DNA from 3 places in the Xanthomonas cassavae CFBP 4642 genome. Region 1 is predicted to be linked to each of the others. Evidence: predicted binding sites of a transcription regulator. Region 1 holds the regulator's gene; each other region holds the start of a gene.
What was found. The regulator FliA, encoded in region 1, starts transcription of late flagellar genes. The targets are predictions, from matches to a motif close to TAAAGTTTNNCNNNCNNNGGCCGATAA.
Positions count from the first base shown of each region.

Region 1 (6,456 bases):
ACCACACCCAGGCAGATGCTCTCCAACCGCGTGTGATCCGGCGCCGCTCTTGCATTGACTGCCGAGCCCTTCGATGGCCGGGCCGTGAGATCCGATGGCTGGGCAGTTCAGCAAGCCGAAGCGGGCCAGGTGTCAGAAAACCGCCACCCACTCCATCCGGTACTGCGTTTGCAGCACCGACCCGCAGGCGCGATGTCGGCGTGTGCCGGAAACCCAACGCCGCGTTTTGGCACACCGCATGCATTAGCTCTGGCGAGACCGCAGCCAGCACCACCGCTGCGGGGCGGACGGCAGGACTTGGAACTACGACCGGGACAGGCAACTCATGACGCTGGCAACACACCCACATTCATCGCGCACCCGTCCGGCGTCCGGCGGGTCCTGTTCCTGGAGGCACGTGGCATGAAGATCAAACGCTTTGTCGCCCCGGATATGCGCACCGCATTCCGCATGGTGCGTGAGGAACACGGCCCGGATGCCGTGATCCTGTCCAACCGGCGTACCGCCGAAGGCATCGAGATCGTCGCCGCCAGCAACTACGACGAAGAGCTGGTGCAGCGCGCCCTGGAAACCGCCCGCGAGACGCCGGCCCCCAGCGCCGCGCCGGCCCAGCAGGCTCCCGTGCAGCAGGCCCCGGCCCAGCCGGCGCAGGTTGCCGCCCGCCCCGCCGCGCCGGTCCACGCTCCGCTGAAGCCGGCCGCGGAGACCATGAGCCACCGCCAGCGCGTGGCCAGCGCCGCCGAAGACATGATTGCCGCCATGGCCCTGCGCCAGCCGGCCAGCGTGCCGCGCCAGGCGCCGGTCGCCACCCCGATCCGCAGCGCCGCGCCGATGCCGGCCGTGCAGGACCTGCCCGCGCCGGTCGTGCAGCGCCAGGAACACGCGCTGTCGGCGGTGCCGGAACAGCTGTTCGCCGACTTTTTGACCACCGCTCCGGTGCAGCGCCCGGCCGTGCAGGCCGCCCCGGTCCAGGCACCGACTCCGGTCATGGCCGCCACGGTTGCCGCCCCCGCCTATGCCGCCCAGGACCAGGACGACGACGCCTTCGCCGACGAGGCCGACTTCGATCTGGACGACGCGCTGCCGCAGATCCTGCCGCCGGCCGCGCTGCCGCCGATCGTGGTCGCCCCGCCCGCCCCCGCTGCGCTGGCCGCAGTGCCGGTGGCTGCCGCGCCGATCCCGCAGAACGACGAAGAACTCAAGCAGCTGCGCGGCGAGCTGGCGCTGATGCGGCAGATGATCGAGCGCGAAATGAACCGCCTGACCGACGAGCGCCTGCGTGGCTCGCCGGTGCGCGCGCAGGCCCTGGAGCTGATGGACGACTACGGCTTCGACGCCGGCCTGATCCGCGACGTGGCACTGCAGATTCCGGCCGATACCGAATTGCACCGCGGCCGCGGGCTGATGCTGGGCCTGCTGTCCAAGCGCCTGCCGGTGGCCCCGGTCGACCCGCTGGAACGCGGCGGCGTGATCGCCTTGGTCGGCCCGACCGGCGCCGGCAAGACCACCACCATCGCCAAGCTCGCCCAGCGCTTCGCCGCCCAGCACGCCCCGCGCGACGTGGCCCTGGTCACCACCGACACCCAGCGCGTCGGCGGCCGCGAGCAGCTGCACAGCTACGGCCGTCAGCTCGGCATCGCCGTGCACGAGGCCGACAGCGCCGAGAGCCTGCTGGAACTGCTCGAGCGCCTGCGCGACTACAAGCTGGTGCTGATCGACACCGCCGGCATGGGCCAGCGCGACCGCGCCCTGGCCGCCCAGCTGAACTGGCTGCGCGCCGCGCACCAGGTCACCTCGCTGCTGGTGCTGCCTGCCAACGCGCACTTTTCCGACCTCGACGAGGTCGTGCGCCGCTTCGCCCACGCCAAGCCCCAGGGCGTGGTGCTGACCAAACTTGACGAGACCGGCCGCTTCGGTAGTGCGCTGTCGGTCGTCGTCGATCACCAAATGCCCATCACCTGGGTGACTGACGGACAGCGGGTCCCCGACGACCTGCACCGCGCCAATGCCGCCAGTCTCGTTCTTCGCCTTGAAGATTTGCGGCGCGCTGCCGATAAGCCCTGTACTCCGGAGCACAACCATGCAGTCGCGTGAATACGCCAAGCTGACCAACGCCTTCCCCCTGTCGGCGACCCGTCCCGAGCCCCTGGGCCCGGTGCGCACCATTGCCGTGACCGGTGGCAAGGGCGGCGTGGGAAAAACCAACATCTCCGCCAACCTGGCCGTGGCGCTTGCCGACATGGGCAAACGCACGCTGCTGCTGGACGCCGACCTTGGCCTGGCCAACCTGGATGTGGTCCTGGGGCTGGCGCCCAAGTACACCCTGGCCGACCTGATCGCCGGCCGTTGCACGCTGGATGAGGTCATCATCGAAGGCCCCGGCGGCGTGCTGGTGGTGCCGGCCGCCTCCGGTCGCCGCCACATGGCCGAACTGGCCCCGGCCCAGCATATCGGCCTGGTCAACGTGTTCTCCGAACTGGAACGCGACCTGGACGTGATGGTCATCGACACCGCCGCCGGCATCACAGACAGCGTGCTGACCTTCTGCCAGGCCGCCCAGGACACCGTGGTGGTGGTCTGCGACGAGCCGGCCTCGATCACCGACGCCTACGCGCTGATCAAGGTGCTCTCGCGCGAACGCGGCGTGGACCGCCTGCAGATCATCGCCAACATGGTGCGCGACCCCAACGAGGGCCGCCTGCTGTACGACAAGCTCTCGCGCGTGTGCGAAAAGTTCCTGGGCGATGTCTCGCTGAACTACCTCGGCCATGTGCCGCAGGACGACTGGCTGCGCCTGTCGGTGCAGCGCCAGCAACCCGTCATCAAGGCCTACCCCGCCAGTCCGTCGGCGCAGGCCATCGCAGAAATCGCACGCCGTACCTCGCGCTGGCAGGCTCCCACCGTGCCGCGCGGCAACGTCGAGTTCTTTGTCGAACGCATCATCCAACGGGGAGTGGCCGCATGAGCACCGCCACCGCAACGAGCGCCACCGCGCAGTACCGTGCCGTGCAACGCAACAACGCCAACGACGTGGTGACCCAGCACGCCGACCTGGTGCGCCGCATCGCCCACCATCTGGCCGCCCGCCTGCCGGCGAGCGTGGAAGTGGACGACCTGATCCAGGCCGGCATGATCGGCCTGATCGAAGCCTCGCGCAGCTACGACTCCGAACAGGGCGCCTCGTTCGAGACCTATGCCTCGATCCGCATCCGCGGCTCGATGATCGACGAGATCCGCCGTGGCGACTGGGTGCCGCGCTCGGTACACCGCCGCGCCCGCGACGCCGCTGCCGCGGTGCGCAAGATCGAGCAGAACACCGGCCGCGCCGCCGCCGCCACCGAAGTGGCCGCCGCGATGGACATGCCGCTGCCCGACTACCTGCGCCTGATGGAAGACGCCGCACGCGGCCAGGTGCTGAGCCTGGAATCGCGCATCGAAGATCACGGCGAACTGGACACCACCGCCAAAGGTGGGCCCAACCCGCAGCAGATGATGGAGCGTGGCGAATTCGGCCGCGAGCTGGGCAAGGCCATCGGCCAGCTGCCCGAGCGCGAGCAGCTGGTGCTGTCGCTGTACTACGAACAGGAATTGAACCTGAAGGAAATCGGCGCCGTGCTCGGTGTCAGCGAATCGCGCGTCTGCCAGATCCATGGCCAGGCGGTGGTGCGTCTGCGCGGCCGCCTCAAGGTCTTCGAACTGGCCGATGCCGGTGTCGAAAATGATGACTGATTTTTTCGCATAATTTTTAGAGTTAGGAGCTTGATGTGAACAAGAACATGCGGATCCTGATCGTGGACGACTTCTCGACGATGCGACGTATCGTCAAGAATCTGTTGGGCGATCTTGGCTTCACCAATACCGCAGAGGCCGAAGACGGCAACAGCGCGCTGGCTGCGCTGCGCGCGGGCCCGTTCGATTTCGTGGTGACGGACTGGAACATGCCCGGCATGACCGGCATCGACCTGCTGCGCAACATCCGCGCCGACGCCAAGCTCAAGCACCTGCCGGTGATGATGGTGACCGCTGAAGCCAAGCGCGAGCAGATCATCGAAGCCGCGCAGTGCGGCGTGAACGGCTACATCATCAAGCCGTTCACCGCGCAGACACTGGAAGAGAAGCTGGGCAAGGTGTTCGAACGTCTGGCGGCGACCGCCTGATGAACGCCACCGTGGAAGCCGATGCCGAACGTGCCGCCCTGATCGAGCGCCTGCAGCACGCGCTCGATGCACTGGAAAGCGGTGACCAGGTCGCCTGGCGTCGCGAGGTCGATCACCTCGCCGCCCTGCGCACACGCCCGATGATGCAGAGCCTGAGCCGGCTCGCCCGCGAACTCGGGCAGGCCCTGGGCGAATTGCCCACCGTGCCCGAAGAAGCCGGCGAACTGGACGATGCCTGCTCGCGCCTGGACCACGTGGTGGAAATGACCGAAAAGGCCAGCCATCGCACGCTGGATCTGGTCGAGGAGTGCCGCGTGCTGGCCAACCAGCTGCGCGACGGTGGACTCAATGAAGACCAGGGCGCGCTGCTGGAAAAGATGCGCCACAACCTCACCGAGCTGTCGCTGGCGCAGAGCTACCAGGACCTCAGCGGGCAGATCATCCGCCGCGTGGCCGGGATCGTGCGGCGCGTGCATGAAGGCTTCGGTGCGCTCGGCCTGCCGCCGAAGAACACCGAGCCGAAGAAAGACGACGGCGGTCTGGCCGGTCCTGCAATCAAGGGCCTGGACCGTCACGCGGTGTCGCAGGACGACGCCGACGATTTGCTGTCCGGATTGGGGTTGTAACCATGAGTGCTGTTCCAGACGATATTGCGGCCGATTTCATCGTCGAGGCCCAGGAAATCCTGGACCGCCTCGGCGAACAGCTGGTGTCGCTGGAACAGGCGCCAGACGAAGCCGACCAGCTCAACGCGGTGTTCCGCGGCTTCCACACGCTCAAGGGCGGCGCCGGCTTCCTGGCGATAAAACCCATGGTGGAGCTGTGCCACGCCGCCGAGGAAACCCTGGGCATGGCGCGCTCCGGCCAGGCGGTGTTGCAGGCGCATCACTTCGATGCCGCGCAGCAGTCGCTGGATTATCTGCAGGCCATGCTGGATGCGATGGGCTCGGGCGAAACCGTGCCGCATGCGCCGGCCTCGCTGATTGCGCAGTTCGATGCCAAGAGCGGCCCGCCGGCGGTCAAGGCCGCGCCCAAGGCCGCTGCCGCTGCACCCGCACACGATGACGCACACGGCGCTGCTGCGCCGGGCGCCAAGGCCGCGCCCAAGGCGGCGGCCAAGGCGGCCGACGCCGAGCAGACCGTGCGCGTGGACACCAAGCGCCTGGACGCCATCGTCAACCTGATCGGCGAACTGGTGTTGTCGCGCAACCGCCTCAAGACCCTGCGCACCCGGCTGCGCGACGAAGAACTCGACCGCGCGGTCAGCACCCTGGACATCGCCACCGCGCGCCTGCAGACCGCGGTGATGCGCACCCGCATGCAACCGGTGAGCAAGGTATTCGCACGCTTCCCCAAGGTGGCCCGCGATGTCGCGCGCACGCTGTCCAAGGAAGTGGAACTGGAACTGATCGGCGCCGAGACGGAACTGGACCGCAACCTGGTCGAGGCCCTGGCCGACCCGCTGGTGCACCTGGTGCGCAACGCGATCGACCACGGCATCGAATCGCCGGCCCTGCGCGAAGCCACCGGCAAGCCGCGCAGCGGCCATGTGCGTCTGTCTGCGCAGCAGGAAGGCGACTACGTCAGCATCGAGATCCAGGATGACGGCGCCGGCATCGACCCGGAACGCCTGCGCGAAATCGCCCGCAACAAGGGCCTGATCGATGCCGAAGCCGCCGCCCGCCTGAGCACCGACGAGTGCCTGCATCTGATCTTCATGCCGGGCTTTTCCACCAAGGCCGAGGTCACCGACATCTCCGGCCGCGGCGTGGGCATGGACGTGGTGCAATCGCGCATCCGCGAACTCAGCGGGCAGATCCAGATCCAGTCCGAACTGGGCCGCGGCAGCCGCTTCATGATCCGCGTGCCGTTGACCCTGGCGATCCTGCCCACGCTGCTGGTGCAGGCCGGCGAAGCGGTCTACGCCTTGCCGCTGGCCCGCGTGGTCGAAGTGCTGCACGCCCCGCAGACCTCGTTGGGCTGGTTCGACGGCCGCGCCGTGCTGGACCGCCGCTCGCATACCCTGCCGCTGATCGACCTGCGCCGCTGGCTGGGCGTGCCTGCCGAGCAACCGCCGCTATTGACGGTGGTGCTGCTGCAGGCCGGCGAAACCCGCTTCGGCCTGGTGGTGGACCAGGTGCGCGGCCGCGAGGAAGTGGTGATCAAGCCCCTGCCCCGCGCCCTGCGCGGCCTGCCCGGCTACGCCGGCGCCACCCTGATCGGCGACGGCCGCATGGCGCTGATCCTGGATGTGGATGGGCTGCGTTCCAGCGATCATTGAGGTTCGGGATTCGGGATT
Region 1 is NZ_CM002139.1:2,412,299-2,418,754, reverse strand. It holds gene flhF (flagellar biosynthesis GTPase FlhF) at 403-2,094, shown strand; gene XCSCFBP4642_RS0110685 (MinD/ParA family protein) at 2,081-2,965, shown strand; gene XCSCFBP4642_RS0110680 (RNA polymerase sigma factor FliA) at 2,962-3,729, shown strand; gene cheY (chemotaxis response regulator CheY) at 3,765-4,157, shown strand; gene XCSCFBP4642_RS0110670 (protein phosphatase CheZ) at 4,157-4,783, shown strand; gene XCSCFBP4642_RS0110665 (chemotaxis protein CheA) at 4,786-6,438, shown strand.

Region 2 (6,456 bases), 290 kb from region 1:
TTGCCGGCGCCGTGCGTGGATACCGGCATGGGGCTGGAGCGGCTGGCCGCGATCCTGCAGCATGTCCATACCAACTACGACATCGACCTGTTCCAGACCCTGATCGGCAAGGCCAGCGCGCTGACCGGCGTCAGCGATCTGGAAAACAAGTCGTTGCGGGTCATCGCCGATCACATCCGCGCCTGTTCGTTCCTGATCGTCGATGGCGTGCTGCCATCCAACGAAGGGCGAGGCTATGTGCTGCGCCGGATCATCCGGCGTGCGCTGCGGCATGGCTGGATGCTGGGCGTGCGCCAGCCGTTCTTCAGCAAGATGGTGCCCACCCTGGTCGAACTGATGGGCGAAGCTTATCCAGAGCTGGCGGTTGCGAAAGAGACCGTGGCGCGTGCATTGCTGGCCGAAGAAGAGCGCTTTGCCGAGACGCTGGACGCCGGCATGAAGATCTTCGACGACGTGGCGGCGCGGTCGCGGGACGTCATCCCCGGCGAGGATGCATTCCGTCTGTTCGATACCTACGGGTTCCCGGTCGATCTGACATCGGACATCGCGCGCGAGCGCGGTTTGCGCGTGGACATGGAAGGCTTCGAATTCGCCATGGAGCGCCAGCGTGAAACCGCACGTGCCGCAGGCAAGTTCGGTGGCGGCGTTGCGTTGCCGGCCGACCTGGTCGCCACCATGTCGCCGACCGTGTTCCTGGGCTACGAGGCGCATGATGCCGATGCCCTCAAGGTCGTTGCGCTGCTCAAGCAGGGCCGCCCGGTCGAGCGTGCCGAGGCCGGCGACGAGGTCATCGTGTTCACCGATCGCACGCCGTTCTACGCCGAGTCCGGCGGTCAGGTCGGCGACAGCGGGCAATTGAGCAACACCGATGTGTCGATCGACGTCACTGACACCCAGAAGTTCGCCGGCCAGTTCCACGGTCACGTGGGGCGCATCACCGAAGGCACGCTTGCGCTGGGCGATGTGCTGGCGGGGGGCATCGATTTACAGCGCCGCGGCAAGACCATCCTCAACCACTCGGCCACGCACCTGCTGCATGCCGCGTTGCGCGAGGTGCTTGGCACGCATGTGCAGCAGAAGGGCTCGTTGGTGGCGCCGGACCGGCTGCGTTTCGATTTCTCGCATTTCCAGCCGATCACGGCCGACGAACTGGCGGTGATCGAACGCAAGGTCAATGCCGAGGTGCGCACCAACCACAGCGTCGAAGTGCACAACATGGCCATGCAGGAAGCGCTGGATTTCGGTGCAATGGCACTGTTCGGCGAGAAGTACGGTGAGCGCGTGCGCGTGCTGAAAATGGGTGGTTATTCGACCGAGCTGTGTGGCGGCACGCATGTGAGCCGCACCGGCGACATCGGTCTGTTCAAGATCACTTCCGAAGGCGGCGTGTCTTCGGGCGTGCGTCGCATCGAAGCGGTGACCGGGCAGGGGGCACTGGAGTACGTTGCCGACCAGGAGCGGCGTTTGTCCGAGGCAGCCGGCCTGCTGGGCGGCAATGCCGGCGAAGTCGTCGACAAGGTGCGTGCGCTGACCGAGCGTCAGAAACGCCTGGAGCGTGAGCTGGAATCGCTGAAGGCCAAGCTGGCCTCTGGCGCGACTGCCGATCTCGGCGCCGGTGCCGTCGATGTGGCCGGGGTCAAGGTCATCGCCGTGCGTCTGGAAGGATTCGATGCAAAGGCCTTGCGCGAAGCGATGGACCGCCTGAAGCAGCAGCTGGGCGACTCGGTGATCGTGCTGGCCGGTGCATCGGCGGGCAAGGTCGCCCTGGTCGCCGGCGTGAACGGGAGCCCAACTGGCAAGGTGAAGGCAGGGGAACTCCTCGGCCATATCGCCAGTCAGATCGGGGGCAAGGGCGGTGGCCGTCCGGATCTCGCCCAGGGTGGTGGCGAGGACGGGCCCGCCCTTGCGACCGCTCTCGACGGTGTGTCCTCCTGGGTCAAGCAACACTTGGGCTGAACACTTGTCCTGCTATGCCTTGCTGGCTAGCAGGATGTCCCGCTACCATTTCTGGTCTATTCCCTTTACCTAGGGCGCGTCTCACTCAGGAGGCCGTCGATGCTGGTGGGAAACCCACCGGTTCCAGGAGATTTGCAAAATGTTGATCCTCACTCGCCGGGTAGGCGAAACCTTGATGATCGGCGACTCGGTCACTGTTACCGTGCTCGGCGTCAAGGGTAATCAGGTGCGTATTGGCATCACCGCACCGAAGGATGTTGCTGTGCACCGCGAAGAAATTTACCAGCGCATCCAGCGTGGGGACGAGCCGGTGGCTTCTGGCGCGTATCACGGCGACGATTCTTCGAATTGATCGTCATAAAGGGTTTACGTTAGCCCCTCTTACCCGGTATTCTTCGCGGCCTGCCACGGACATCGCGGCAGGACGCAAAAACTGGAGCGATGCCCGAGTGGCTGAAGGGGCTCCCCTGCTAAGGGAGTATAGGGTCAAAAGCTCTATCGAGGGTTCGAATCCCTCTCGCTCCGCCAGTGTTCTATACGCCCGCAAATGATTGATTTGCGGGCGTTTTTTTGTGTTCGATGTTCGATGTCGATTTGAGCACTCAGCACTCAGCACTCAGGCAACAAGCGACGAGCGGGAGCCACGAACAACGGCGGAGCATAGGGTCGTACTCGCGCCCGTCAGGAAGCGTCGACATTGCGAGCTTCGCTTGGCCTGCACAGCAGGGTGACTGGTGCCATCGTTGCTTCTGTGGCTGCAGTCGCTCAAGCGACGTTTGAAGGCGGGGTAATTGCTCCATGCCCATGACCCTGCTGCCGGCGTTGTCGTTCATGGCCACCGTCTGGTGACTTGCGTGTTCGCTTCTCCCTTCGCTGTCGCTGCACTCATCGCCTGGAGCACTGAGTGGTTCGGCTCGGTTGAAGGTTCCGGCATCTGATTCGCTCGGTGATACCGCGGGCGAACAGGTATCAAGTTGTGCGCACATGTGTCGCTAACGACGTAACCCATATCTCGGATTTCGACGCGATGCGCCTACCGCTGCTTGGACGCCTGTTCTCTTCCTCGAGTCGCGGCCTGCAGCACAAGGCCAATGCGGTAGACCGGGTGATGGCGGTGATCGAATTCGATCTGGATGGCCGCATCCTGGATGCGAACCAGAACTTCCTTTCGTTGATGGGATACCGGCTGGAGGAGGTGGTCGGCCAGCATCACCGAATGTTCGTCACCCCAAACGACTGCGACAGCGAAAGCTATCGCCAGTTCTGGGATGCGTTGCGCCGCGGGGACTTCAATGCCGGGCGCTTCTGCCGGGTGGACAAGCGTGGCCGCGAGGTCTGGATCAATGCCTCCTACAATCCCTTGCTCGATCGTTCGGGCAAGGCGTATCGCGTGGTGAAGTACGCCACCGACATCACCGAGCAGGTGCGCCAGACCGCCGATTTCGAGGGGCGGATCGACGCGATCGACAAGGTGATGGCCGTGATCGAGTTCTCGCTCGATGGCACGGTGCTCGATGCCAACCAGAATTTCCTGCAGGTCATGGGGTACCGGCTGGACGAGATCCGCGGCAAGCACCATGGCATGTTCGTGGATGCGGCCACGCGTCAGTCGGTGGCGTATCACGCGTTCTGGGAATCGCTCGGGCGCGGTGCGTTCGACGCCGGCCGCTACAAGCGCGTCGGCAAGAATGGCCAGGACGTCTGGATCCAGGCCTCCTACAACCCGGTGCTCGACGAGCACGGGCGGCCATACAAGGTGGTCAAGTACGCCACCGACGTGACCCGCCAGGTGATCGAATCGGCCGATGCGGATGGTCGCATCCAGGCCATCGACAAGGTGATGGGGGTGATCGAGTTCGATCTGGCGGGCCGGGTGCTGACTGCCAACGACAACTTCCTGGCGATCCTGGGCTATACGCCGGAGGAGGCGATCGGCCAGCATCATGGGATCTTCGTCGATGCGGCCTTTCGCGCGTCGGAGGACTACCGGCATTTCTGGGCGAAACTGGCGCGTGGCCAGTTCGACGCCGGGCGTTACCGCCGCCTGCGCAAGGATGGCAGCCCGGTGTGGATCCAGGCGTCCTATAACCCCATCCTGGATGTCTCCGGGCGGCCGTACAAGGTGGTCAAGTACGCTACCGATGTGACCGATCAGGTGCGCTCGGCCGAGCGCATGCGCGACCTCATGCGGCAGACCATGAGCATTGCGCAGAACGTGCAACGCGAATCGCACCATATTTCCGTCAGTAACCAGGAACTGGTCAAGCGCGTTTCTGCGCAGTCCGGCGCAGTGGCGCAGACCTCCAGCACCATCGATCAGCTGGCCGCCACTGTGCGCACCAACTCCGAGAACGCCGGCTCGGCGCAGCGTATGGCCGAAGAGTCTGCAGCAGTGGCGCGGCGCGGTGCCGATGTCATCGCCGCAGTGGTGCAGACCACCGCCGGCATACGTTCGGCCACCGACCGGATCGGGCAGATCATCGAGGTCATCGACGGCATCGCCTTCCAGACCAATATCCTGGCGCTCAACGCAGCCGTGGAGGCCGCGCGTGCCGGCGAACAGGGGCGTGGGTTTGCGGTCGTGGCCACCGAAGTGCGCAGCCTGGCGCAGCGCTGCAGCGTGTCGGCCAGGGAGATCCGCTCGTTGATCGACAATGCGACCGACCAGGTGGGCGATGGAACGCGGCTGGCCGAGCAGGCCGGTGTGGTGATGCAGGATCTGGTGACATCGGTGCTGCGCGTCACCGCGACGGTGGAACAGATTGCCGCTGCCAGCCATGAGCAGGCGCAGGATATTTCCACCGCCAACACTGCCTTGCAATCGATCGGCGTGCAGGCGCGTGACCAGGCGCAGATGGTGGATGACCTGGCGCGTTCGGCGCGCGTGCTGGAGGCCGATGCCGATGCGTTGTTCGCGCTGGTCAACGGCGATGCCGAGGGCGCCGTGCCGCAAGTCGCCAGTGCGGATGCCGCCGCGCAGCGGGTCCCCCCGCAGGCTGCATGACGCTGAGCGGCCTCGGTCTTGGTGTCGCGTCACCGACACGGCGCCGGAGCACTGCGCAAAGACAGGCCAATGGCCTGAAAGCCGGCATGGACGAATCGAGGCTTCACTCCATCCGCTCGGCCTGCCTGCGGGACGTGGGCGATCGGTCGCCTTCCCGGTACATCCAGCTCACGTGGTCGCCGCATCGCCACCGCCAATGCCGGGCGTGGGCGATGGCCGCAGGTCAGCGCAACCGCAAACGGCCAGGCAGGCCGGTGCCTGCGCAAGACAAGAAGACGGCGCCCCGCCGAAGCAAGGCGCCGCTCGTTCTCTGCTTCCCCCAGCTGTCGGCGAGGGGGGGGGCGCGTGTGTCCGGTTACTTGGGCAGATCGAATACCAGCACTTCGGCATCGCGTGCGTCGGCCAGGACGATCTGCGGCTCGCCGATGACCTGCGCCGCATCGCCGGCAGACAACACCTGCCCGTTGACGGTGAGGCTGCCGCGGGCCACTTGCACATAGCCGATGCGGCCTTCAGCCAGCGGTTGCTGCAGGCGGACGTCGCCATCGAGAATCGACGCATACAGCCGTGCATCCTGATGCAGGCGCAGCGAGCCATCGTCACCGCCCGGCGAGGCGATCAGGCGCAGCTGGTTGCGCTTGCTGTCGGTGTCGAAGTGCTTTTCTTCGTAGCTCGGCTCGATCCCGGCGCGTTCGGGCATCACCCAGATCTGCAGGAAGTGCACCGGCTCGCTGGCCGAATGATTGAACTCGCTGTGGGTGACGCCGCTGCCGGCGCTCATGCGCTGCACGTCGCCGTAGTGCAGGACCGACCCGGTGCCCATGCTGTCCTTGTGTTCCAGCGCGCCGCCCAGGACGTAGGAAATGATCTCCATGTCGCGGTGGGCGTGGGTGCCGAAGCCTTCGCCCGGGGTCACCTTGTCTTCGTTGATCACCCGCAGTGGGCCGATGCCCATGTGGCGCGGGTCGTGGTAGCTGGCGAAGGAAAAGGTATGGCGCGAGGACAGCCAACCATGCTCGGCGCGGCCACGGGTTTCGCTCTTGCGGACATTCAACATGCTGCTTCTCTTGGTAGATTCGAGTTGGCGCCGGGATGTGAATCGGTGTGCCAGCGGCTTGATGCGTAGTCTCCGCTTCTGCATGACGAAGAAAAAGCGAGTGGATTTGGCCAATATCATCGAAAAAATCGAACAATGAAAATCAGCCTGGAAGCGTTGCAGATTCTGGATGCGATCGACCGCCGTGGGTCATTCGCCGCCGCTGCCAAGGTGTTGTTCAAGGTGCCCTCGACCATCTCCTACACGGTGGCCAAGCTGGAAGAGGATCTGGGCGTGCAGCTGTTCGAGCGCTTTGGGCCGAAGGCGACCCCTACCCAGGCCGGGCGCGAACTGCTGCGCGAAGGCCGCCACCTGTTGCGTGCGGCGCAGGAGTTGGAAGTGCGGGTGCGGCGGGTGGCCTCGGGCTGGGAATCGGACTTTGCGATCGGGCTGGATGCGA
Region 2 is NZ_CM002139.1:2,125,723-2,132,178, forward strand. It holds gene alaS (alanine--tRNA ligase) at 1-1,956, shown strand, start outside; gene csrA (carbon storage regulator CsrA) at 2,096-2,308, shown strand; tRNA gene XCSCFBP4642_RS0109620 (tRNA-Ser) at 2,392-2,484, shown strand; gene XCSCFBP4642_RS24490 (methyl-accepting chemotaxis protein) at 3,008-4,960, shown strand; gene XCSCFBP4642_RS0109630 (pirin family protein) at 5,316-6,017, opposite strand; gene XCSCFBP4642_RS0109635 (LysR family transcriptional regulator) at 6,153-6,456, shown strand, end outside.
Region 2: a site for FliA is predicted at 2,926-2,952, ahead of XCSCFBP4642_RS24490 (methyl-accepting chemotaxis protein). Genes of this name have one in related genera too.

Region 3 (6,456 bases), 1.3 Mb from region 1:
CGCTGGCAGCCAGCAGGGCGGCGTGCGAGAGCGTCAGCGCGAAGCCGGCGACGATCACGAGGACGGGCAGGGCAACGGCAAGCGCGGCGGTAAACCACAACTGCGTAGCGATCGGAAGACGGTGTGACATGGCGGTAGCTTCCTGGGGTCAGGGAACAACGAAACGGACGATGCGGTTGGCGAACGATGACGCCGGCGTTTTTGCAGTGGTAGCGCGGGGCTCAGGCGGCCAGCGCGTCCTGCTGCGGATGCAACTGCTGGACCAGGCTGGGCACATCCAGGATCAGCGCGACATCGCCGCTGCCCAGGATGCTCGAGCCACTGATGCCCTTGACCTGGGCGAACACCTTGGACAACGGCTTGATCACGGTCTGCCATTCGCCCAGCAAGGTATCCACGACCAGGCCGAAACGCTGCGCACCCTGGCGGATCACCACGATGCTTTCGCGCGCCGGCGTCTTGCCGCCGAGCGCGAACAACTCGCGCAGGCGCACATACGGCAGTACCCGGCCGCGCAGATCGATGTAGTCGCTGGCGTAGTCGGGCGTGAACTCCACGCACTCTTCCACCATATCTAGCGGTACCACGAACACCGACTTGCCGACGCCGACCTGGAAGCCATTGATGATCGCCAGCGTCAGCGGCAGGCGCACCGAAATGGTGGTGCCCAGCCCGGCGGTGCTGTCGATCTCGACCGTGCCGCGCAGCGCGGTGATGTTGCGCTTGACCACGTCCATGCCGACGCCGCGGCCGGACAGGTTGGTGACCTTTTCGGCAGTGGAAAAGCCCGGCTCGAAGATCATGGCGAACACCTCGCGGTCGCTGAGCTGGCGGCCGGGTTCGACCAGGCCGCGTTCCAGCGCCTTGGCCAGGATCTTGTCGCGATTCAGGCCGCCACCATCGTCGGTGATCTGGATGACGATGCTGCCGGAGTCGTGATAGGCGTTCAGCCCCACGGTGCCGCGCGCGGGCTTGCCGCGCGCCACGCGCACCTCGGCCGGTTCGATGCCGTGGTCCATCGCGTTGCGCACCAGATGGGTGAGCGGGTCGCCGATCTTTTCCACCACCGATTTGTCCAGCTCGGTGTCTTCGCCGGCGACCACCAGGGCGATGTCCTTGCCCAGTTCGCGTGCCACATCGTGCACCACGCGCTGGAAGCGGCTGAAGGTGCCACCGATCTTGACCATGCGCAGCTGCAGCGCGCTTTCGCGCACCTCTTCCACCAGCCCGGCCAGGATCGATGCCGATTCCAGCAACTGCGCATCGCCGCTGCGCTGCGCGTTGGCATTGGTGCTGGCCACGGCAATGATGAGTTCGCCCACCAAGTCGATCATGCGATCGAGCTTGTCGGCATCCACGCGGATCGAGCGCGCGTCGGCGCCGCCGCGTGCGCCGGCATCGGTTGCTGCGCGCGGCGGCGTGGCGGCCGGTACCGCGGCGAGTGCGCTGGCCGGTGCAGGCGCCCCCGGCGCGCTGACCAACACGGCCGCCGCGTCAGTCGGGGCCGGCACGGCGGTGATCGCCAGCGCGCAATCGTCGCGCACGAACTCGAACACGTCGTCGATGGCGGCGCGATCGGCATCGCTGCGCAGCAGGATCTGGAAGCCGAGATAGCTGGCCTCCGGATCGAGCTCTTCGAAGGCGGGCAGCTGGCTGTAGTCGGTGCTGATCGATTCCACCGAGCCCAGGCTGCGCAGGTTGCGGATCAGCTTGAGCGGGGAATTGCCGAAGCGCAGCGCATCGGCGAACAGCGTCAGGTCGATGCGCCAGTATCCGCTCTGTTTTTCCGGTGTACCGTGTTGCGCGACGGTCGCGGTGACGCCACAGCCGCTGCCTTGCAGGTATGTCTGCAATTGCGCCAGCAGCGGTTCGGCTTCGGCGGCCAGCGCCGCCGCATCGGCATGGCCGGGGTCGGCCGCAGTTTCCACCAGGGCATGGATATGGTCGCAGCACACCAGCAGCAGCGCGATCAGTTCCGAACTCAACGTGAGCGCCTCATCGCGCACCAGGTCCAGCACGCTCTCCACCACGTGGGTAAAGCCCACCAACTGCGGCAGATCGAACAGGCCGCCCGAGCCCTTGATGGTATGCGCGCCGCGGAAGATCGCGTTGACCGCATCCGGCGAGGATTCGCCACGCTCGGCTTCGAGCAGATGGCGTTCCATGTCCTCGAGCAGATCCCGGCTTTCGGCCAGGAAGGTCTGCATCAGCTGGTTCATGTCCATGCGCGCGTCACCGGTCCGTTAGTGAATGCATGCGTCGAGGCTTGCAACCGCATGCGGATACAAGGCTTCGAGCAGGCCAAGCAGTTCGATCACATCGACCACGGCGCGGCTGGAATCGGTGAGCGAAAACGGCCGGCCATCGGCCTGGATCGCCTGTTTGGTGGCCAGCAGCAACTGCAGCCCGGTGGTGTCGATCTCGCTGACCGCGCCCAGGTCCAGATGCAACCCGCCCGGGTGCGCCAGTGCCGGCTGCAGCAACGGCTTGAGTTCGGCAGCGCGGCGAATGGTCATCTCGCCTTCCAGGGCAAGCGTCAACGGCGCGGGGAAATCGGACGATAGGGTGGTCATGGGTGCCTCAAGCGATGCGGTGCGCAGCGTGCGCGGTAACGCGGGGAAGGTCGCTGTGGCGTGGTCAGCGTGGGCGATGTGCGCACGCCGGACATGCCGGTCTATGCAGGTATCGGCGCCCGATCGAAATATTTAGGCAAAATTCAGCGCGATGACGGATTTGCGAAGCACGTCACCGCCTGAGCATTAACTGTTCAGCTTTCCGCAAGCGGGCTCAGGAAGCGAATGTCCCAGCCCGCTGCTAATGGATTTAATTGGCGATAAAGTTAGCTGGCGGATGACGAGTCCATCGGATGCGCGGAAGCGATGCGACGGAGCAGTTGTTGACGGTAAAGCGATGTGAACCGGGCCAACTATAGGTTACTGCATGTGGGCCACTGCGGCGCGGCACTTCCGACAATGCCCAAATCCTTCACTACAACAGGTCGTCCCGAAGCACCGTTATAGGCCTTAACATTGATGCTGCCCCCCTTTACATCGATCACATAGTAATCACCATTAAACAGCGCGCCCGAAGTGTATACAGGGATACTGCCAAAGACTGCATCGTCGTTGGCGCGGCAGTAATTCTGCTGATGGGTATGTCCGACAAAAATGGCCTTGACATTGTGCGATGTAATCATGGATTTGAATTTCGATAGCGCAGCCCGGTTATCTGACTTCAAGAAGGCTGAGTCGCCATCGTCACTTGCAGGCCGGGCATCATGGAAGTTGATAACCGTCGCCTTTCCCCGCAGGTCTGCCCTTTCCAGGTCAGTTGAGAGCCACTCCAGTGAGCTTCTTATCTCGGCATCTGCATGCCCCGGCGAAGACATATTCACCGCGTAAGTTGGGAAATTTTGAAGCTGAATATAATGGATATTACCTACATCCCACGAGTACGCAAGGCTGCCCTTATAGGTCTGCTCGACCATTTCCCCTACGACAGCTGTGGTTTCAGATACATCGGCACTGAAAGCCGAGCCATGCATTTCAGCTATGTTATTTTTAATGTTTTGGATGGCATCGTATTCCCTTTCCACTGCGCTCAAAGCACAACCGTTTTCACTGACACCATACCCCAGAGCCATGCAACTTCCAACATTATTAGCATAGTCATGATTTCCCAGTCCCTCAGTAATAAATATGCTTGATGAATGGTATATCGTTGAATAATCATCATACTGCTTCTTCCTCCCATACTCAGTCAGGTCGCCGTTGACAATGGCGAATTCAACATTGGGAAGTGATAAAATGGAATTAAAGGTTTTATGATTTATATCCCGCCACGACGAGCCATTTTGACTATCTGAGTTGGGATCCCCCGGTCCACCTAATCTCCACGGCTGAGGATCAGACATGATGACGGCGGAATAATTCAAGAGTCGCGGTACCGCGTTTCTTTTCACGGAAAAGGTGACAGAAGCGTTATTCCCGCTACCGCCGTTCCTCGTGATGGAATACAGGCCGTCATTGCTCTCTGAGGTATGATAACCATTACTTCCTTTGTATGGATTAACCCAGCTGAACGTTAGAATAGTGCCATCATTCTTTACCTTGTATTTAACCCACCCCCCGGCTCCGTGAAGCCAAGCATTCGAGGTGGTACCCATTTTCCCTGTGCCATATGGAAACAAAATAGTCATAGGTGGGGTGCTCTTCCATATGCCGCTGTCCCAGCCGCTATTAATTCCTTTATCGACAAAAATCAAGTCGCTCATCGGAGCCACGATATTGTTGACGATGTTCACATCGGTGGACCGGTCATCAAAAGCATTCAATCCCCCCGCGCTCTTCGCTTGCAAGGAATCAATATTCCGATTCACGGACAAGGATTGCGCATAACAGGATGCAGAGAGCAACAAAAATGGGACAGCAAGATACTTGTAGTCAATCATATATTTATTTCCATTAATAATTATACATCAATTGGGACTAGCGGCGAATAGGAAGCGCCAGACCATGAAGAAGCGCGAATTGAAGCAGGTCGCACGGTGGGAGCACACCCAAAGTGGAATAAGTTGATGCCTTCGTGGGTGACGGTACGCCTGTAATCCGGGTAAATCTCCGGGAACGCGCCGGAAACGGCGCAAAGATCACAACGATGGAGCACAGTCCACATCCGCCGTTATGGCGACCTTTTGGGATTTTGCGCTGAGCGATTCAATAGCTTACTCAACGGCGATTCGCGCTTTGCCGTTCAAGGTGCTCTCTTACTGCGTTACCCATGCTCCTGCATGAGGAATTTCATAAGCGTCATTCACGCCCGCCTAAATGCAAAAAGTCAACGGATGCGGCGTAGGGTCATCGGAAAGGCAGCCGGCACTATCGTGGTTCATGTAAATGTCTCCGTTAGTCTTTAAACCCTATGCGATACCTGCGCGTGCTGAATCTGGCTTGCATGAGGTATTTAACGTTGCGGCACTATTGTGTTCGGGCGTATCCACTGGCAGAGCGATGAGGCGTACTCCCCGGGTATCGATATGCCTCTGATTCAGCCATACATCGACCTGATAAGTACCTGGAGCCTGCAGACCAGCGTGCTGGAAACGTGACATGTCTGCCACCGCTTTGGGATCGTTTGAGATGAATGACGGGTTAAACCATAATTCATCGTCTGCGGAGCAAGTAAACGAAATTGTTGCCATAAATAGAAAAAAATGCTCCTGATTGGTCGCGAGAACGCTTTCATAATACTGCTAGCGGGTTATGGTCTTAATGATCTGGGGAGTGGTGCCGCCAAAATCATTAATGGTGCGATAACTAATCGATGAGATTCCTGCATTGCTGATCGTCTCGGTAACCTGATCAAACGGTGAAACCGTTACGTTCGTTAGCGTGTTGGAGCCCGCCTGCAGACCGCAGAGAGTTAGATAATAAGGTGTTGGATTCTTGATGATTAGTTGACTATTGTGCTGGCTGAATGTCAACTGATCCGGCGCTTGGTCAATTGGGGGTTTCAAGCAGCGCGAATGAAGGAATAGTTTCAGGCGAGTCACGGTAGCGATCAGTAGCATGTTATGTGACTGCAGACTTTTCATCCACTGAGGGAATAGCTTTTGCATTGAGATAGTAAATTTTCTCGCGATCAGCAGCAGGCTGTGGCCCGACGTACATCAAATGCACGGTATTCTCGTTGCTAGGTCCAGCACTATATAGTGGCGGGGTTACTATGAAGTTATGACTTTTTTCTATCCGTATCCTCTATCTACCATAGCACGAGAAAAGTAGCATCGGAAGATGTGTTGCTGACTGAGACACTTTGCAGCTTAGCCTCGGCGGGATAAACGATTCGTGTGCCGCCTACGCTGATGCCGCCGGCAATTGCTCCAAGAAAGAGTCGGTTGTGGCCAATGAAGCGGCTATGGGCTACGCCCCATTTGGCTATGGGTGGTCGCCTAATGTGTGCAGGAGTAGGTGCATAGACCCTTGTCAAGGCCGCGGCATCCTGTGTAAATGTGACGGCTTGGTTAATGACTGGGAGAGGGCGTTTGCCGATAAAATTATTAAAGAGAACAAGGCGGCATTATCGCAGAGTTCTCTATCTGTCTATTTCCGCGTTGTCGATTGCTATTTTTATAATTGCCATTTCTTTTGAAGAAGCGGCAATCAGGAAATATCACGACCGTCGTTCCCTGCAATTTGCTAACGATAGAGAGCGCATACAGGAGCAAGTCGTGAAGTTTTCTGAGACGATCAAGCAGTCTGCAAATCTCTATATGAATACTTATGCCATCCGAGATGGCGACGTTGTTCCGGCCCAGAAATACGCTAAAGCACTTGCAGCCGGTAACGGCGTAACGGTTACAGATGTGGGTCTTACCAAGACTCCGTTCCTGCTCGCTACCGAACTCTATCAGCCCAAAGATCAGGCAATACTCGCGGAGAATCTTCGGATTTTGCG
Region 3 is NZ_CM002139.1:3,750,048-3,756,503, reverse strand. It holds gene XCSCFBP4642_RS0116500 (methyl-accepting chemotaxis protein) at 1-130, opposite strand, end outside; gene XCSCFBP4642_RS0116495 (chemotaxis protein CheA) at 222-2,225, opposite strand; gene XCSCFBP4642_RS0116490 (STAS domain-containing protein) at 2,244-2,573, opposite strand; gene XCSCFBP4642_RS25095 (metallophosphoesterase) at 2,927-4,450, opposite strand; gene XCSCFBP4642_RS30840 (FimD/PapC N-terminal domain-containing protein) at 4,919-5,110, opposite strand; gene XCSCFBP4642_RS27380 (fimbrial biogenesis chaperone) at 5,252-5,593, opposite strand; gene XCSCFBP4642_RS30835 (fimbria/pilus periplasmic chaperone) at 5,571-5,726, opposite strand; gene XCSCFBP4642_RS27370 (sensor histidine kinase) at 6,011-6,456, shown strand, end outside.
Region 3: a site for FliA is predicted at 2,683-2,709, ahead of XCSCFBP4642_RS0116490 (STAS domain-containing protein). Genes of this name have one in related genera too.